2 regions of the Microbispora sp. CL1-1 genome follow, and region 2 is predicted to be linked to the other one. Evidence: riboswitches for the same ligand, from Rfam matches in the RefSeq annotation. Region 2 holds a riboswitch; the other holds the start of a gene.
What was found. A riboswitch is a leader RNA that binds a small molecule or an ion and turns the genes downstream of it on or off. The one in region 2 is predicted to bind S-adenosylmethionine.

Region 1 (4,205 bases), on a different contig from region 2:
CACGTCCTTACCACCGTCTACCGCGATGAAGCCGTAGCCCTTGTCCGCGTTAAACCATTTGACGGTGCCCTGCGCCACTTCCGACTCCTCTTGCTGGGCTGGGGACCACACCCAAGAAGCCCCCGGTTTTGTCGATCGACATCGACCATACCCGTGTCAAGCCGTAGGACAACAGAGTCAATCCGCAAACTACTACTTGGCGTTCGCTCAAAGCGGGACCGAAGAATATTCACTTTACTGTTTAATAGTTGAGAGCTGCACCATTTGCCATGGCACCGTATGACTTCTCCACCCGCAGAAGCGCATGTCAGGTGCTCGGCCCCGGTACGGCGGCTCAGCCTCCGGCGACGGCGGGGATGACCGAAATCTGCACTCCGTCCGGCGTGGCGGTGTCCAGACCCTCGGCGAATCGGACGTCCTCTTCTCCGACGTAGACGTTGACAAAACGCCGGATCTTACCCGTCTCGTCGAGGATGCGCCCGCCGATGCCCGGGTAGTCCGCGTCGAGCTTCTGCAGGACCTCGCGAAGCGTTCCTCCCTCGCCGCTCACCTCCGCGGCCCCGTTGGTGTACGTCCGGAGAATCGTCGGAATCCGCACGGAAACGCTCATTGTTCGCTCGCTTTCGTTACTGCCGATGGGCCTTTTGAAACGCTTTCAGTTGGCGAATGCCGCACGGAACGCGTCGAGAGAGGGACGGATGACGGCGGTGGGACGGGCGTGCTCGGCCACCGCGTCGAGCGTCTTGAGCCCGTCGCCGGTGTTCAGCACCACGGTCTCGGCGTCCGGGTCGAGGCGGCCCTCGCGGACCAGCTTGCGCAGCACGCCGACCGTGACGCCGCCCGCGGTCTCGGCGAAGACGCCCTCGGTCCTGGCCAGCAGGCGGATCGCGTCGACGATCTCCTCGTCGGTCACGTCCTCCACCGCGCCGCCCGTCCGGCGCGCGATGTCGAGCACGTACGGCCCGTCCGCCGGGTTGCCGATTGCCAGGGACTTGGCGATGGTGTCGGGCCGCACCGGCTGCACCACGTCCTGCCCGGCCTTGAACGCCCGGGAGACCGGCGAGCAGCCCTCGGCCTGCGCACCGAAGATCCGGTAGGGCCGCTCCTCGACCAGCCCCAGCTTGATCAGCTCACGGAAGCCCTTGTCGATCTTCGTGAGCTGCGAGCCGGAGGCCACCGGGATGACGATCTGGTCGGGCAGCCGCCAGCCGAGCTGCTCGGCGATCTCGTACGCCAGCGTCTTGGAGCCCTCGGCGTAGTAGGGCCGGAGATTGACGTTGACGAAGCCCCACTTCTCACCCAGCTCGTCGCCGATGAGCTCGGAGCAGAAGCGGTTGACCTCGTCGTAGGTGCCGTCGATGGCGACGAGGCGGCCGCCGTACACCGCGGCCATGGTCACCTTGGCCGGCTCCAGGTCGGCGGGGATGAACACGCAGGAGTCCAGCCCGGCCCGGGCGGCCGCCGCGCCCACCGCGCCGGCGAGGTTGCCGGTGGAGGAGCACGACAGGGTGTGGAAGCCGAAGTTGCGCGCGGCCTCCAGCGCGATCGCGACGACCCGGTCCTTGAAGGAGTGGGTCGGGTTGCCGGAGTCGTCCTTGACGTGCAGCGACCGCAGGCCCAGCTCGGCCGCCAGCCTGTCGGCCTTCACGAGCTTGGTCCAGCCTGGCTGGAGGTTGGGCTTGGCCGTCACGCCGGCGGGAACGGGGAGCAGGGAGCGGTAACGCCAGATGTTCGCCGGGCCGGACTCGATGTCCTCCCGACGGATCTCGCCGAAGTCGTACGCCACCTCAAGGGGGCCGAAACACTCCGTACAGGCGAAAATCGGGCCGAGTTCGTAAAGAGCGCCACATTCACGACACGAAAGTCCGGTGGCGGGGCCGAACTCGACGGTGTTCGCGGGAGTGCTAGCGGCAGTGCTGGTGTGCGCCATGAAGCGAGGCCTTTCCCTCATCTTCGCTCGCGACCACCTTGGCCACGAGCCGGAATTGGCACCTGTCCCGGCCGGGCCTCGTGGGCACGAGTTCGACACCGGGGAGGTTGCCGGGGCTTCGCAGGGCCGGTCCCTCCACCCCTCTGGATGAGCATGTTCAGTTGTAGGACCTTCCAGAGAAGGTCCTTAAGTGCCCCTCCTGCCAATCTTTGCCCCGTCGCGTCACCCAGAGCGGCACCTCGCGGCGTTGTCGTCGTCGCCCGTGGCCTCCGGCTACGAGCTCCTCCTCCGCCTTGCGATGCACCAGTCTGGCCACCGCCCCGTGCGGGCAAATCTTGTCAGTCGCGGCACTAGCACTGTACCCCGGCGTCCCCGGTGTCCGTTCTGACGTCTCATATGGCGAGACGTTTTGTATCAGCCGTACGCCTCGCCGAGGGCGCTCTGCACGTACTTGCGCGCTTGGTGGATGCGGGACTTGACCGTCCCGAGGGGGATTTTGAGCTGGTCGGCGACCTCCGCGTAGTCGAGCTGGCAGATGTCGCGCAGCACGAGCGCCTGGGCGAGGTCGGGCCGCTCGGCCTCCAGCGCCTCCATCGCGTCGAGCAGGTCGAGCCGCGAGCCGGCGATGACGCTCACCCGCCGGGGATCGGGCCGCTGCTCGGGCAGCTCCTCCACCTGTTCGGACGAACGCCGCTTGAGTGAGCGATAGGTGGTCCTGGCGCAGTTGACGGTCACGATGTGCAGCCAGGTGCTGAACCTTGCCCGCCCCTCGAACCTCGCGATGTTGCGCGCCACGGCGAGCAGCGTGTCCTGCGCCGCCTCCTCGGCGTCCTGCCGATACGGTAGAAGCCTCTCGCAGTGCCGCAGCACGTCGGGCTCGATGCGCCGCAGCAGTTCGCCGAGCGCGCGATGGTCCCCCCGGGCAGCAGATCGGGCCAGGTCCTCGGTGGTGTCGTCCAGTGCCATGCCGTATCCAGCCCTCCCGCGATCGGTTGACATCCTATTGACGGAGGTCGGCTTTTATTAATCTTCCGGCATGCGCGCCCGCTCTGATCGAGGGAACCCGAAGATGAGCAGCACCGTTCTGATCGCGTCCAACCGGGGCCCGGTGTCCTTCACGCTGTCTGAAGACGGCGGCCTGACCATGCGCAGGGGCGGCGGCGGGCTCGTCTCCGGCCTGTCCGAGGTGGTCAAGGACACCGACGTCCTGTGGGTCTGCGCGGCGCTGTCGGACGGCGACCGGGGGGCGGTGCGCCGGACGCACGGCGGGCGGCTCGACCGGGCCTTCGACACGGGCCCGATCCGCATGCTGGACATTCCGCCCGCCGTCTTCCACCGGGCCTATAACGCCGTGGCCAACTCGACCCTGTGGTTCGTCAACCACCTGCTTTACAACACGCCCTTCTCCCCCGAGTTCGGCACGCGGTTCCGCCGCGAGTGGGAGTCGTACCGCACGTACAACGGCGCGTTCGCGCTGGCCCTGGCCGAGGAGGCGGCCCACCGGGCGCGCGTCATGGTGCAGGACTACCACCTGACGCTGACCCCGGCGATGCTCCGGGTCGAGCGGCCCGACCTGCGCATCGCCCACTTCTCGCACACGCCCTGGGCGCCGCCGGAATACTTCGCACTGCTGCCCGAGGACGTCGTGGCGGAGGTGCTGACCGGCATCCTCGGCGCCGACCACGCCGGATTCCTCACCGCGCGCTGGGCCCGCGCCTTCATGGACTGCTGCGAAGCCCTGCTCGGCGCCGACGTCGACCACGCCGCCCGGACGGTCACGTACGAGGGGCGGACCACCAGGATCGGCGTGCACCCGCTCGGCGTGAACGGCGAGGCGCTGCTGGCCCGGGCCGCCGAGCAGGACGTCGAGTCGCACATGTCCGTGATCAGAGACCTCGTGGGCGACCGCAAGCTGATCGTGCGCATCGACCGCACCGAGCTGTCCAAGAACATCGTGCGCGGCCTGCGCGCCTACCAGGAGTTCCTGGCCACCCACCCCGAATGGCACGGCCGGGTCGTCCACCTAGCGTTCGCCTACCCCTCCCGCCACGACCTGCCGGAATATCGCGAATACACAGCGGCCGTGCAGCGCTGCGCCAAGGAGATCGAGGACGAGTACGCGACCGAGGACTGGGACCCGCTGATCCTCAACGTGAACGACGACTATCCGCGCTCGCTGGCCGCCTACCGGCTGGCCGACGTGCTGCTCGTCAACCCGATCAGGGACGGCATGAACCTGGTGGCCAAGGAGGGCCCGATCCTGTCGCCCCGGTGC
Region 2 (4,205 bases):
GCAGTTCCTCGACCGCCGTCGGCATCAGGCCGGGGTCGGCGCGCAGCCGCTCCAGCTCGCCCGGGTTGCGGAACAGCGCCCACCACCCGCTGCCGGTGGCGTTGACCGTGGCCTCGTGACCGGCGTTGAGCAGCAGCACGCAGGTGCCGATCAGCTCGTCCTCGGTCAGCCGGTCTCCGTCGTCCACCACCTGGGCCAGCGCCGAGATCATGTCGTCGCCCGGCCGCTCCCTGCGCGCCCTGGCCAGCCCGCGCAGGTAGTCGGCGAACTCCGTGGCCGCGCGTACGGCCGTGTGCTGGGCCTCCAGCGAGGGGTTCAGCTCGTACATGCCGCAGATGTCGGCCGACCAGGGACGCAGCAGGTGCCGGTCCGACTCGGGCACGCCCAGCATCTCGGCGATCACGGTGACCGGCAGCGGCTCGGCCACCTCGGCCAGCAGGTCGCCGCCGCCGCGTTCGACCAGTGCCTCGGTCAGCTCGGTCGCGATCTTCCGTACGCGGGGGCGCAGCGACTCGACCATGCGGGGCGTGAACGCCTTGGACACCAGGCGGCGCAGCCGCGTGTGGACCGGCGGCTCGACGTCGAGCATCCCGGCCCGGATCACCCGCCAGAACGGTTCCTGGAACTCCGGCTCGGGCTCGCGGCCGAACGCCTCATGCGTCGCCACGTGCAGGTAGGACCGGCCGAGGCGCCGGTCGCGCAGCAGCGCGTTCACATCCGCGTGGCGGGCGATCAGCCACTGCCCTGTCGGCTCGAAGAAGCTGACCGGCTCGTTGTCGCGCAGGTCGCGGTAGGCGTCATAGGGGTGCGCGATGAACTCGGCGTTCCAAGGATCAAACTTCACAATGGACAACAATACGGATGAAAGGCCTCGCTCGGGAGTGCGGGCGTACGGGTCCCTCATGGCGTACGTTGGGGCGATGCCCAAGCGCCGCGCACCGCATCGCAGGGAACCCCGCGAACTCGGCGACCTGCCGTACGCCGGTCACCTGGAGCCGTTCGACGGCCGGCTCGATCACGGCGGCGACTACGACACGGTCCTGTTCGACGGACAGGAGTTCGAGGACGCCGACGCCGGAGGCGCCCGGTTCATCGAGTCGGCGTTCACCTCGGTGACGTTCATCGGCGGCCGATACCGGCGCGCCCGGTTCTCCGACGTGTGGCTGAACGGCGTGCGCTGGGTGGGCGGCGACCTCACCGAGTCGGTCTGGGCGGACGCGGAGATCGTCATGAGCGCCCCGGCCGGCACGGCGCTGCCCGGCGCCGAGCTGCACCAGGTGTTCTTCCACCGCTGCAAGCTCGACTCGGTCAACTTCCGCGCGGCCGACCTGCGGGAGGTCTCGTTCGTCGAGTGCACGCTGCGCGACGTGGACTTCGCGGGCGCCACGCTGACCGGCGTCGCCTTCCCCGGCTCCACGCTCGAACGGGTGCGGTTCGACAAGGCCCGCATGTCCCGGGTCGACCTGCGCGGGGCGGTGTCGCTGGGGATCTCCGACGGCTACGACGCGCTGCGCGGCGCGACCATCAGCGGCGTCCAGTTGATGCAGCTCGCGCCGATGTTCGCCCACGTCCTGGGGGTCACGGTCGGCGACGACTGACTCCGCCCGGGTCATCCGCACTTGCGCCCGGAGGGAGGTGCCGGGTTATAGTGCCGTCCAGGTCATGAGTGCCAGCGTCAAGCCCCGGCTTGCTGGCCGGCAACCCTCGCGCTCGCGGCGGGGTGCCCCGGGTGAGGACCGGGCTCGGCACGAGGTGTGCCGGGCAAGCGCGGGCTCCGCCTTCCGACGCCATGGCCGGGGTCCCCGACCCGAGGAGGCTTGGCGTTGTCCGCACTCACGTTCGTCCAGCAGGCCGTCACCCGCATCTCCGACGAGCCCGAGCTCGCCCCCGTCCTCCTGCCGGCCGTCGTCGGCGCCGATCTGGAGGTGCCCGTCAAGGGTGGCAGGCTCGTGCCGTACGCGAACCTCGATTACGCGGCGAGCGCGCCCTGTCTCGAGCCGGTGAACGCCGCCGTCGCGGCGGCGCTGCCGGCCTACTCCAGCGTCCACCGGGGTGCGGGCTACGCCTCGCAGCTCACGACCGCCAGGTATGAGCAGGCCAGGCACACCGTGCGGGCCTTCGTCGGCGCCCGCCCCGGCGACGCGCTGATTTTCGTGCGCAACACGACCGACGCCATGAACCTGCTGGCCCGCAGCCTCCCGCAGGGCACAACCGTCGTCGTGTTCGAGACCGAGCACCACGCGTCGCTGCTGCCCTGGCCCGACGCCGTACGGCTCGCGCCGCCCGCCTTCCCCGGCGAGGCGCTCCGGGCGGCCGACGAGGCGCTGGCCGCGATCGAGGGCCCGGCCCTGCTCGTCGTGACCGCCGCCTCCAACGTCACCGGCGAGCTGTGGCCGATCGCCGGGCTGGCCCACATCGCCCACCGGCACGGCGCGCGGATCGCTGTGGACGCCGCCCAGTTCGTCCCCCACCGCGGGCTCAACCTCGCCGCGCTCGACCTCGACTATGTGGCCTTCTCCGGGCACAAGCTCTACGCCCCGTTCGGCGCCGGGGTGCTCGTGGGGCGCCCCGACTGGCTCGCCGACGCCGACCCGTACCTGCGCGGCGGCGGAGCCGTACGGTCGGTGGGCGAGACCACCGAGTGGAGCGACGACCCCGAGACGCGGCACGAGGCGGGCACCCCCAACGTGCTCGGCGCGATCGCGCTCGCCGCCGCCTGCGACGCGCTGACCGCGACCGGCTGGGCCGCGCTGGTGCGCGAGGAGGAGCGGCTGCTCGCCCGCCTGCGCGCCGTGCTCGCCACGATCCCCGGCGTCCGCGAGCTGTCGCTGTGGGGTCAGGATCACCCGCGCGTCGGCATCGTGTCGTTCGTCGTCGAGGGCCGTACGGCCCGGGAGGTCGCCGAGGCGCTGTCCGGCGACTGGGGCATCGGCGTCAGGGACGGCAAGTTCTGCGCCCACCCGTTCGTCCGCCACCTCCTCGGCGGCGGGCAGGACGGCGGCTGCGCCGACGGCACGGTCAGCGCCGTACGCGCCTCGATCGGCATCGGCACCACCACCGAACACGTCGACCGCCTCATCGAAGCCCTTCGCGAGATCGCCGCCGCCTGACGGGGGTTACCGAGCCGGCGGAGGCTTTCGCTCGTGCGGGGCGAGCGTGAAAGCATGGACGGTATGACGACCGAGCAGGAGGGCGTGCGCCGAGAACAGATCGTGGGGATCGGCGCGGGCGCCGACGCCGTGCAGGCGAGGGAGCTGGCCACCGAGGACATGATCCTCAACATCGGCCCGCAGCACCCGTCCACCCACGGCGTGCTGCGGCTGCGGCTCGTCCTCGACGGCGAGCGCATCACGGCCGCCGAGCCGATCGTCGGCTACATGCACCGCGGCGCGGAGAAGCTGTTCGAGGTGCGCGACTACCGGCAGATCATCGTGCTGGCCAACCGGCACGACTGGCTGTCGGCGTTCGCCAACGAGCTGGGCGTCGTGCTCGCGGTCGAGCGCATGCTGGGCATGCAGCCCCCGCCCAGGGCGGTGTGGGCCAGGACGCTGCTGGCCGAGCTCAACCGCGTGCTCAGCCACCTGATGTTCCTCGGCAGCTATCCCCTGGAGCTCGGCGCGATCACGCCGGTCTTCTACGCCTTCCGCGAGCGGGAGACCCTGCAGCACGTCATGGAGGAGATCTCCGGCGGCCGCATGCACTACATGTTCAACCGGGTGGGCGGGCTGAAGGAGGAGCTGCCCCTGGGCTGGCTCGACCGCGTCACCGCCGCCGTCGCGGCCGTGCGGCGGCGGCTGCCCGACATCGAGGAACTGATCGCCGGCAACGAGATCTTCCTGGCCCGCACCCGCGGCGTCGGCGTGCTCGACCGCGAGACGATCATGCAGTACGGCGTGAGCGGCCCCATCGCGCGGGCCTCGGGCGTCGACTTCGACCTGCGGCGCGACGAGCCCTACCTCGCGTACGGCGAGCTGCCGGTGAAGGTCGTGACCCGGTCGGCCGGGGACTGCCAGGCCCGGTTCCAGGTGCTGCTCGAACAGGTCAAGGTCTCCCTCGACCTCGCCGACGCCTGCGTGGAGCGGCTGCGGCACCTGCCGCCGGGGCCGATCAACCAGCGGCTGCCGAAGGTGCTGAAGGCGCCCGAGGGCCACACGTACGCCTGGACGGAGAACCCGCTCGGCCTGAACGGCTACTACCTCGTGTCG

Region 1: it holds a riboswitch for S-adenosylmethionine, as region 2 does, so the genes downstream of both, thrC (threonine synthase) here and HCK04_RS33780 (aminotransferase class V-fold PLP-dependent enzyme) in region 2, are expected to answer to the same signal.

The regions. Positions count from the first base shown of each region.
Region 1 covers NZ_JAATEK010000036.1:22,213-26,417, reverse strand. The annotation lists gene HCK04_RS30985 (cold-shock protein) at 1-78, opposite strand, end outside; gene HCK04_RS30980 (MoaD/ThiS family protein) at 335-610, opposite strand; gene thrC (threonine synthase) at 656-1,930, opposite strand; SAM riboswitch class I at 1,945-2,084, opposite strand; gene HCK04_RS30970 (RNA polymerase sigma factor) at 2,345-2,896, opposite strand; gene HCK04_RS30965 (trehalose-6-phosphate synthase) at 3,000-4,205, shown strand, end outside.
Region 2 covers NZ_JAATEK010000044.1:18,356-22,560, forward strand. The annotation lists gene HCK04_RS33770 (cytochrome P450) at 1-844, opposite strand, end outside; gene HCK04_RS33775 (pentapeptide repeat-containing protein) at 921-1,598, shown strand; SAM riboswitch class IV at 1,659-1,774, shown strand; gene HCK04_RS33780 (aminotransferase class V-fold PLP-dependent enzyme) at 1,863-3,110, shown strand; gene HCK04_RS33785 (NADH-quinone oxidoreductase subunit D) at 3,174-4,205, shown strand, end outside.